DNA from 3 places in the Micromonospora sp. AB353 genome. Region 2 is predicted to be linked to each of the others. Evidence: riboswitches for the same ligand, from Rfam matches in the RefSeq annotation. Region 2 holds a riboswitch; each other region holds the start of a gene.
The links. A riboswitch is a leader RNA that binds a small molecule or an ion and turns the genes downstream of it on or off. The one in region 2 is predicted to bind cyclic di-AMP.

Region 1 (3,263 bases), on a different contig from region 2:
GACCACCAACTACCGGAACTCGGCGGAGATCTTCGCGGTGGCGGCGGCGGAGATCCGCCGCCTCTACCCGGACCTGCCGCTGCCCGACGCGGTGCGGTCCACCGGCGTGCCGCCGGTCGAGCGCACGGTGCCCGCCGCCGACCTGCCGGCGGCCACCGTCGAGGCGGCCGAGGCGCTGCTCGCGCAGGTGGAGGGCACCGTCGGGGTGATCACGCCGGTGCCGCGCCGGGACGAGGTCGCCGGCTGGCTGGGCGGGCTCGGCGCGGGCCGCCTCCAGGTGGTGACCAGCCTGCAGGCCAAGGGCATGGAGTACGACGGCGTGGTGCTGGTGGCACCGAGCGAGATCCGGGCCGACCCCGGCTCGGGTGTGCGCACGCTGTACGTGGCGCTGTCGCGGGCCACCCAGCGGCTCACCACGCTCGATCCCGTCTGACGGACACCCGACGTTGATCCAGCCGTCACCCACAGTTCAGTTGCATACATAGCGATGTGAACATACATTGGGCCTGGCCGGTACGGGGCAGGAAGGGTGTTGGCGTGGGCGCAGGTCATGACCACAGCGGCGCGGTGACCAACGCGGCGCACCGCCACCGGGGCCGCCTCTGGGCCGCCTTCGCGCTGCTCGCCGCCCTGATGGTGGTCGAGGCGGTGGCCGCGTTCACGACCGGCTCGCTGGCGCTGCTCTCCGACGCCGGGCACATGTTCACCGACGTCCTCGGCATCGGCATGGCGCTGGCCGCGATCACCGCCACCCGCCGCGCCGGCACCGACCCGCAGCGCACGTTCGGGCTCTACCGGCTGGAGGTGCTCGCCGCCCTCGCCAACGCCGTCCTGCTCGGCGCCGTGGCGATCTACGTCCTGGTCGAGGCGGTACGCCGGTTCGGCGAGCCGCCGGAGGTGCTGGCCGGCCCGATGCTCGTGGTGGCGGTGCTCGGCCTGCTCGCCAACATCGTCGCGTTCGCGCTGCTGCGCGCCGGGGCGAAGGAGAGCATCAACCTGCGCGGGGCGTACCTGGAGGTGCTCGGCGACCTGCTCGGCTCGCTCGGCGTGATCGCCGCGGCGCTGGTCATCGCGGTGACCGACTGGTGGTGGGCGGACCCGCTGGTCGCCGTCGGGATCGGCCTGTTCATCCTGCCGCGCACCTGGCGGCTCGGCCGGGCCGCGCTGCGCATCCTGGTGCAGGCCGCGCCGGAGCACCTCCAGGTCACCGCCGTGCACGACCGGCTGGCGGCCGTGCCCGGCGTGGCCGAGGTGCACGACCTGCACGTCTGGACGCTCACCTCGGGCATGGAGGTGGCCTCGGCGCACCTGACCACCGACCCGGGCGCGGACCCGGCCGGGGTGCTGGCCGCCGCGCGGGCCGCCCTGCACGAGGACTTCTCCATCGATCACGCCACGTTGCAGGTCGAACCCGGAGCGTCGGCCGGAGTGTGCGGCAAGACCGAGTGGTGATTAGGACACACTTAAATCACTGTGGCTAATGTAGTCTTATGCCGGTTTTGCCCCGCCTAGTGGCGTTGCTCGACGGAGCCGCGCCCGGGCAGCGCCGGTAGTCTCGGTCGCGGCCGCACCCGCGGACGCCACCCGGCCCCGGTGGGGCGGCCGTCGCCTAATCGTCCGCAGGGACGAGCCGGGGAACCACGTACGTGGGGTGCATCCGCGTCAGCGGTAGGGATCTTCCGTCCCGAACCCGTCAGCTAACCCGGTCGGCGTTGACGGAAGGACGTGTGAATGCCCCCAGTGGCACCTGTACGACGGACGGCCGCCCGGTTGGCGGCCCTGCTCGTCGCGACGCTGACCCTCGGCGTCGCGACCGTTCCGGTCTCCCCCGCCTCCGCGGCGCCGGCGACCGGCCTGCTCGCCGCCGCGCCCGGCGGCGACGACGAGGGCGGCACGCCGGAACTGCGCGCCCAGCTCGACGCGGCCAGCAAGGGCTGGCTGGAGGCGAAGGCCGCGCTGAACCGGTCGGTGACCCGCCAGAAACAGCTCAACGACCAGCTCAAGACGGTCGGCGCCGAGCTCGCCGTCCGCGACGCCAAGGTCGGCGAGATCGCCGTCGTGGCGTACCGCAACGGCCGCCTGGGCACCGCCGGGGCGCTGCTGGGCAGCAGCAGCCCGGAGGGCTTCATGGACCGGGCCGCCGCGCTGGAACAGGTCGCCGCGCACGAGGACCGTACGCTGCGCGACCTGATCGCCACCCGCGACGAGGCCACCCGCACCCGCGCCCAGCTCGACGGGGAGATCCTCGAGCAGCGCAAGCAGGTGACGGTGATGGCCAAGCGCAAGGAACAGGCCGAGCGCGCCCTGGAGGTGGCGAACGACCGCGCGTCGCGCAGCAGCAGCGGCGGTGGCAGCGTCCAGGGCACCTCCGGCAAGAACGCCAAACCGGCGCCGCGCAACTCGGACGGCTCCTGGCCGTCGGAGTCGTGCAGCGTCAACGACCCGACCCCGGCGAACGGCTGCATCACGCCGCGCACGCTGCACGCGCTGCAACAGGCGAAGGCGGCCGGCTTCACCAGGTACGTCTCGTGCCACCGGCCGAGCGGCTCGGGTGAGCATCCGAAGGGGCGGGCCTGCGACTTCGCCGCGCAGAAGAACGGCTTCGGCGGCGTCGCCACCGGCGGTGACCGGACGTACGGCAACAACCTGGCCGCGTACTTCGTGCGCAACGCCGACCCGCTCGCCGTGCTCTACGTGATCTGGTTCAAGCAGATCTGGCTGCCCAGCAGCGGGTGGAAGTCGTACAGCGGCGGCAACGGTGACCCGTCCAGCGACCACACCAACCACGTGCACCTGTCGGTGTACTGAGCACACCCGGAGAGGGTCGGCCGGATCAGGCCGGCCGGCCCTCCAGGGTCGCCCCGAGACGAGCCGCCAGGCCCAGGTGAGCCGCCCGGGCCTGGCGGAACGCGTACCCGAACAGCGGCGCCGGCGCAGTCAGCGTGATCTCCACGTCGATGCGTACCGTGCCGTCCGGCTCGTCCCGCAGGCGGGTGTGGTTGCGGACGGTCGTCGCGGGTTGCTGCCGCGCCACGGTGACGACCTCGTCCTCGCTCGCGACGAGCACGTCCGCCTGGTACGTGACCGGGAAGTGCAGCGGGCCGAGTTGCAGCCGGTCGGTGATCGCGTAGCTGGCCAGCGCGCCCGGCCGGGCCGGCAGCTTCCGGACCCGGACGATCAGCGGATGCAGCTCGCCCTGGCGACTCAGGTCACCCAGCAGGGCCACCGCGTCGGCCCGGGTGCACCGGGCCTGCACGGTGTAG
Region 2 (3,263 bases):
GCCGAGATCATCTTCGACCGCGGTCTCGGTGACCTCTTCGTGGTGCGTACCGCCGGGCACACCGCCGGGCCGGAGGTGCTCGGCAGCGTCGAGTACGCCGTCACCGTGCTGGGCACGCCGCTCGTGGTGGTGCTCGGGCACGACTCGTGCGGCGCGGTCCAGGCCGCCCGGGAGGGGGTCCGGACCGGTGCCGCCCCGGCCGGGCACCTGGGCGCGGTGGTGGACGCGGTCTCGCCGAGCCTGCTGCGCGCCGCCCGCCAGGGCGTCGAGGATCTCGACGGGATCATCGACGTCCACATCGCGCAGACGGTGGAGACGCTGCTGGCCCGGTCCGCCGTGCTGGCCGAGCGGGTGGCCGCCGGGCGGTGCACGGTGGTGGGCATGTCGTACCGGCTCGCCGGTGGCGAGGTGCGGACCGTGGCGCAGGCCCCGGCCCCGCTGCCCGCCCCGGCCGCGCCCGCCGACCCGGCGCTGGCGAGCTGACCCGTACGGACGAGAAAAGGGGCCGCCCGAGGGCGGCCCCTTTTCGTGGTGTCCGGGTCAGAGCAGCGACATGTGGACGTGATCGGTGTGGTTCGACGGTCCGCTGTACGAACTCCAGCCGGTGGCCGGGAACCAGATCTGCCGGTTCCAGATGACGTAGTAGATGCCCAGCCGGTCGGCGTTGCGGATGAGGAAGGCGGCCACCTCGTTGCCGTACCGGCGGGTGTCGTTGTTGTGCCAGGGCGCGAAGCCGCTGTTCTGGAGCGACCAGTCGCACGCCTTGCCCTTGGGGTGCTCCCACGGCCCGCCGGGCCGGTAGCAGCCCACGAAGCGCTTGAAGCCGGCGCGCCGGACCTCCTTGTACGCGTGCAGCGTGCGCGGCGTGACGCAGCCCGAGGTGGTCGGGTCGTCCTCGCTGCACGACTCGGCCTTCCACCCGCCGTCGGAGGTGCGGCCGGGGGCGATCTTGGCGACCGGTGAGGTGGCGGAGACCAGGCCGCCGGTGAAGCCGAGACCGCCGACGAGCTTCAGCGCACGCTCGGCCTGCACCTTCTCGCGCTCCATCGCGTTCTTCTGCTTCTCCTGCTCGCGCACCTCGGCGTCGAGCGCGATCTTGGCCTGCTCGGCGCGGGTCTTGACCGCGTTGATGGCGGCCAGGCGCTGCGCGTTGAGGAGGTTCAGCTCGTCCAAGGCGTTGACCCGGCGGACGAACGAGTCGGGGGAGTTGCTCTCCAGCAGCATCGCCATCGCGCCCATCCGGCCGGTCCGGTAGGACTGGGCGGCGAGCTGGTTGACCTGCGGGCTGAGCGCGTCGAGTTCGGCCTGTGCCGTCTTCACCTCGGCCGCCAGCCGCCGCTGGCGGTCCTGGGACTTGGCGAGCTTCGCCTTGGCCTGGAGGAAGTTCCGGTTGGCGGAGTCGATCGCCTCGGTGATGAGCGGCGGGTCGCCGTCCTCCTCGTGGCCCGAGGGGTTGCCGGGGGCCGCCGCGGCGGGGGCCGCGGTCGCCGGGTTCGGGCCGGCCAGCACGGCCAGCGAGGCCAGCACGGCCACCACGGGTGTCAGCCAGCGGCGCAGGGGTGCCGTCACAGTGTTCCCTTCCGTCGGCCGCCGACCGGGTTAGCTGACGGGTTCGGGACGGAAGTGGCCCCTACCGCTGTCGCGGATTCACCCCATGTACCTGGTTCCCCGGTTCGCCCGTGGGCGATTGGGCGGCGGCACCGCTGGCGCCGGTGCGCGCCTTCGGCGGTGACCGGCAGCGAGGTTACCTGACAGCACTCGTGAGGATCTACGTCCGGAAGCCGACCAATAGCGAGATTTCGCCGTGGCACACCGTGACCAGCGTCGCGTTTGAATTCGATGGTCACGCTGCGGAGTGTCACCATGCGGCCTCCGTACTCCTTCCGCCGCCGAGGGCCTCCAGCGCGTCGTCCCGTCCGGCCGGCGGCGGGGGCGCGGCGGGCGCCGGCTCCGCGCCGGGCGAGCGCCGCCCGGCGGTGGTCACGATCGCGGCCAGTCCGGTCGTCAGCGGTACGGCGGCGATCAGGCCGAGCGTCGCCACCGCGCTGCGGACGATCTCCTGGGCGAGGAACTCACTGGTGAGGATCTCGCTCACCGGGCGGGAGTCGGCGACCAGCAGGAGCAGCAGCGGCAGTGAGGCGCCCGCGTACGCCAGCACGATGGTGTTGACGGTGGACGCGATGTGGGCCCGGCCGACGCGGGTCGCCGCCCGGTAGAGCTGCCGCCGGGACAGTCCGGGGTTGGCGTGCGCCAGTTCGGTGACGGTGGCCGCCTGGGTGACCGTCACGTCGTCCAGCACGCCCAGCGAGCCGATGATGATGCCGGCCAGCAGCAGCCCGTGCAGGTCCACGTCGCCCTGGAACATGGACAGCGTGGTGGCGTCCTCGCTGCCGAAGCCGGTCAGGTGGGTGGCGGACGTGGCGAGCAGGCCGAGCACGCCGGTGACCACCAGGCTGCCGAGCGTGCCGAGCACCGCGACCGACGTCTGCGCGGTGATCCCGTGCGTCAGGTAGAGCACCACGAACATGATCAACGCGGCGCCGACGATCGCCACGAGCAGCGGCGGCTGGCCGGCACCGATACCAGGCAGCACGAAGCCCAGGAGGATGGCGAAGCTGGCCACCAGGCCGCCGAGCGCGGCGAGCCCGCGCCACCGGCCGAACGCCACGATCGCGGCGGCGAACAGCACCATCAGCCAGATCAGCGGCGTACCGCGCTGGTGCTCGGCGATGTTGTAGGACTTCACCGCCGGGTCGGCCGGGTCGGTCAGCTCGACCAGGACGACCTCGTCGCCGACCGCGACCCGGGGAGCGCCCGGCCCGGCCGGGATCGGCGTCTCGACCTGCCGGCCCGCGTCCGGGCCCTGCTCGGCGGTGACCGTCACGGTGCCGCAGGGGCCACCGCCGCCCTCCGGGGCCTCCGGCGTCGGCGGGCAGGGCTCGGTGACCACCCGGGTCACCGTGCCGTGGTAGCGGGGGACGTCAGCGCCGCCGATCGGCTCCCGGTCCTGCCCGGGCCAGAGCACCAGCGCCGCGATCACGGTGAGCGCGAACAGCGGCACCACCACGGCGACGAGCAGCCGTCGTACGCCCGGCGGCGCGGCGGGCGCGGGGTGGGTGTGGTCGGCACCCATGAGGTCTCTCCCAACGGTCGCGGCGACGCCTGGTCCGCCGGACCGGTCTGGTCACCCGGCCGGCGCGGACGTGTCGACCACGTCCGGGTCGTCGTCCGGCCATGGTAGGCAGCCCGGCCGTCCGCTCCCG
Region 3 (3,263 bases), on a different contig from region 2:
ACGGCTCGCGTTACCAGGGGCAGCGCGGTCCGACGCCGAGCCGGTCCTGGCAGAGCTGGCGCACCTGGCCGACGCGCTGACCGCGCCCGCAGTTGTTAATAGGGGCCCCCTCCTCTACCGGAGGCGTTAAGAGGGGGCCCTTCCTTACACCCGGCCGTAGCTGTTGATGTCGCCGTCGTCGACCCGCTTCATGGTGATCGGCTTGCCGGACTGGGAGGCGTGCACCACCCAGCCGTCACCCACGTACATCGCCACGTGGTGCAGGTCGCCGTAGTAGAAGACGAGGTCACCGGCGCGCAACTCGGCCCGGCTGATCCGCTTCGTCACGCCGTGCTGCTGGCGTGCGCTGTGCGGCAGCGAGACGCCGCCCTTCGCCCAGGCGGCCATGGTGAGGCCCGAGCAGTCGAAGTGGTCCGGTCCGGCCGCGCCCCAGACGTAGATCTTGCCGATCTGGGCGCAGGCGAACTTGACCGCCGCTCCGGCCGGGCCACCGGGGTAGCCGGACGGACAGGGCGCCGGGCGCAGCGGGCCGCCGCCACCCTTGCCGTACACAGTGAGCCGCAGCTTCTCCAGCTTGGCGATCTCGGCGTCGATCTGCTTCTTCTTCGCCGCGAGCTGGGCCTCGGTACGCGCCAGCCCGGCGACCATCTCGTCCAGCGGCTTCTTCTTCGCCGCCAGCTCGTCGCGCAGCGCGGCGACGGAGCGCACCTGCTCGTGCTGGCGGTGCGCGAAGCGGTCGAGCAGCTCCAGGCCGTTGACCAGGTCACCGGGCGAGCGGCTGCCCAGCAGCGCGTTGACTGTGGAGAGGTTGTCGCCCTTGTAGGCGTCGGCGGCGAGCCCGCCGACCTGGCCGAGGGCGGCGTCCACCCGGGCCTGGAGGGGTGCGATCTGGCGGCCGAGCGCGTCGGCCTGCTTGCGCCGCGCGGCGAGCTGCTCACGTACGGCGTTGACCTGTTCGATGACCGGTTCGAGCTTGTTCCAGTCGCGGTCGATCTGGGCCTCGATCTCGGCGACCGAGGGTTCGGCGTGTGCCGCCGTGGCGCCGCCGGTCAGGACGACTGCGGTGCCGACCAGGGCGGCGAGGGCTGTGGTGAAGCGGGACCAGCGGGTACGCGGCACAGCCGTGGACCGGTCGACCGACCGGCTCGACGACGGCCGCGGGGCATGGAGTGCCACCGGGCGTCCGTACTCCTTCTTCCGTACCGCCTACCGGGTTAGCTGACGGATTCGGGCGGGAAGGGAGCCGCCCTACCGCATCGCTGCGGATTCACCCCAGGTACCTGGTTCCCCGGCTCGCCCGGAGGCGACTCGGCGGTGTCGGACCGTCACCGACCGGGTTGGACGGTGAGACGTGCGGCCGACGATTCACCAGAGTAGGGACCACCGTTATCGATCCGCAACTTCCAGCGCCGTGACACTCCGTACGCGATGCGGGGCCGCACCGAGGATAGAGGTGAAATTTTCTTTCAAGGCTGATTACCCACTGGAAAGCTATTGACCCTCGCGGGTGTGCGGAGTGAGGGTGGAGACGCAGTGACCCCCATCCCTGTCCAGGAGGTTCGATGCACCTCTCCGCCCCGCCGTCGGGCAGACGGATACTGCTCGCCGCCGCAGTGGCGACAGCCACCGCGCTGGCGACGACCGGCCCGGTGACCGCCGCGCCGGACACGTCCGCGCCCGCGAGCGACAGGCAACAACAGTACGCCGCCGCCGCGGCCGAGTACGGCGTGCCGCAGAACGTACTGCTCGGCGTCTCCTATCTGGAGTCCCGCTGGGACACCCACACCGGACAGCCGAGCACCAGCGGTGGCTACGGCCCGATGCACCTGACCGACGCCGCGCACATCCTCGCCATGCCGGGCAGCGCCCACGTCGACGAGGACGAGGACCCGCGCGGCGACGACTCCCGCCCGCTGAAGCTCGACCCGGCCACCGCCGCCGCACCGGAGCGGGAGACCCCGCTGCCGCCCGCCTCGCTCCAGACGCTCGACGCCGCCGCCGCGCTCACCGGGCTCGACGCGGGCACGCTGCGCACCGACCCGGCCGCGAACATCCGCGGTGGCGCGGCGCTGCTGGCGTCGTACCAGAAGGCGCTGGGTGGGCCGTGCGTGACACCGAGTTTCGCTTACCGCCCTGCGCGGGTCGCCCGTCGTCGCGGGACCTTCGACCGTGCCGGAGCACGGTGACCAGCGGTCTTTGGGTGGAACTACCGCACCAGGTTACGCGACGTACGCCGCAGCACCAAATCGTGCCGAGTGCTCCCGGTCACCCGTCGCTCAGGCCCGGGTACGCCGCGCCCAGGCGTAGCCGGTCAGCGCCACCGCCGCCCAGAGCGCCGCCCAGCAGGTCAGCAGCAGACCCTCGCCGGCCGCGACCGGCCCGGTGAGCGCCCGCGCGGTCGCCATCACCGGCGGGGCCAGCCACGGCACGACCGAGCCGGACAGCCCGAGCACCACGACCCCGACCGCGCCGGTGACCAGCACCGCGACCCCGTAGCCGGCGCTGCGCGTCACCGCCCGGCTGGCGAGCGCGCCGAGCGCCACCGCCGCCGGCAGCGCGAGCAGGTGTGCCCAGAGCCCCAGGGCCACCCCGGCGAGCACCGGCCGCTCCCCCGGCCCGACGGCAGCGGTGACCCCGCCCAGCGGCCACGGCAGCGCCAGCGCCAGCAGCACCACGGCGAGCCCCGCCACCAGCGCCGCGATCAGCCCGGCCGCCCGTTCCCGGGCCGGGCCGGCCACCACCCGGGCCATCCGGCGCTGCACGTCGGGTTCCACGTCCAGCAGGATCTTGGTCTGCCAGGCCAGCACCGGGAACAGCACCACGGCGGAGACGCCGTAGGCCTCCGCCGGTCGGGCCCGGCCACCGCCGTAGAGGACGCCGAGGACGAGCAGGCCGGCCAGGACCGGCGCGAGCGCCCGTCCGGTACGCAGGAAGCCGGCCAACCGCAGCCGGACCAGCGCGATCACCGGGTCACCTCGGACGCCGGCCCGGGCCGGGCGGAGCCCTCGGCCTCGGCACCGGCCTGGTCCGGGGAACCAGCGGCGGACGCGCCGCCCGGCCCGCCGGTGCCCGACGGGCCGGCGGAGGCCGGCACCGGGTGCGTGGCCGGGGGCGGGACGGCGTGTTCGCGTACCCGAAGGATCTGGTGGCCGTCGGCGCGCAGGCGGGCGACGGCGGCGGCCAGCCCGGCGGCCGGCACCGCGAGCTCGACCACGGCGACGGCCGCGCCGCCCGACGACGCCTCCTCGGTCACCGTGCCGCCG

Region 1: another riboswitch for cyclic di-AMP. It lies ahead of ACPCK6_RS08750 (coiled-coil domain-containing protein); the one in region 2 lies ahead of ACPCK6_RS03245 (coiled-coil domain-containing protein).
Region 3: another riboswitch for cyclic di-AMP. It lies ahead of ACPCK6_RS05070 (C40 family peptidase); the one in region 2 lies ahead of ACPCK6_RS03245 (coiled-coil domain-containing protein).

Annotation. Positions count from the first base shown of each region.
Region 1 covers NZ_JBMVFV010000012.1:91,391-94,653, forward strand. Annotated here, with positions in the region: gene ACPCK6_RS08740 (HelD family protein) at 1-433, shown strand, start outside; gene ACPCK6_RS08745 (cation diffusion facilitator family transporter) at 538-1,452, shown strand; cyclic di-AMP (ydaO/yuaA leader) riboswitch at 1,597-1,727, shown strand; gene ACPCK6_RS08750 (coiled-coil domain-containing protein) at 1,732-2,808, shown strand; gene ACPCK6_RS08755 (SRPBCC family protein) at 2,834-3,263, opposite strand, start outside.
Region 2 covers NZ_JBMVFV010000004.1:71,717-74,979, reverse strand. Annotated here, with positions in the region: gene ACPCK6_RS03250 (carbonic anhydrase) at 1-483, shown strand, start outside; gene ACPCK6_RS03245 (coiled-coil domain-containing protein) at 541-1,569, opposite strand; cyclic di-AMP (ydaO/yuaA leader) riboswitch at 1,574-1,704, opposite strand; gene ACPCK6_RS03240 (YibE/F family protein) at 1,859-3,133, opposite strand.
Region 3 covers NZ_JBMVFV010000006.1:84,149-87,411, forward strand. Annotated here, with positions in the region: gene dcd (dCTP deaminase) at 1-80, shown strand, start outside; gene ACPCK6_RS05070 (C40 family peptidase) at 145-1,176, opposite strand; cyclic di-AMP (ydaO/yuaA leader) riboswitch at 1,190-1,324, opposite strand; gene ACPCK6_RS05075 (lysozyme family protein) at 1,563-2,186, shown strand; gene ACPCK6_RS05080 (hypothetical protein) at 2,277-2,966, opposite strand; gene ACPCK6_RS05085 (ATP-binding cassette domain-containing protein) at 2,963-3,263, opposite strand, start outside.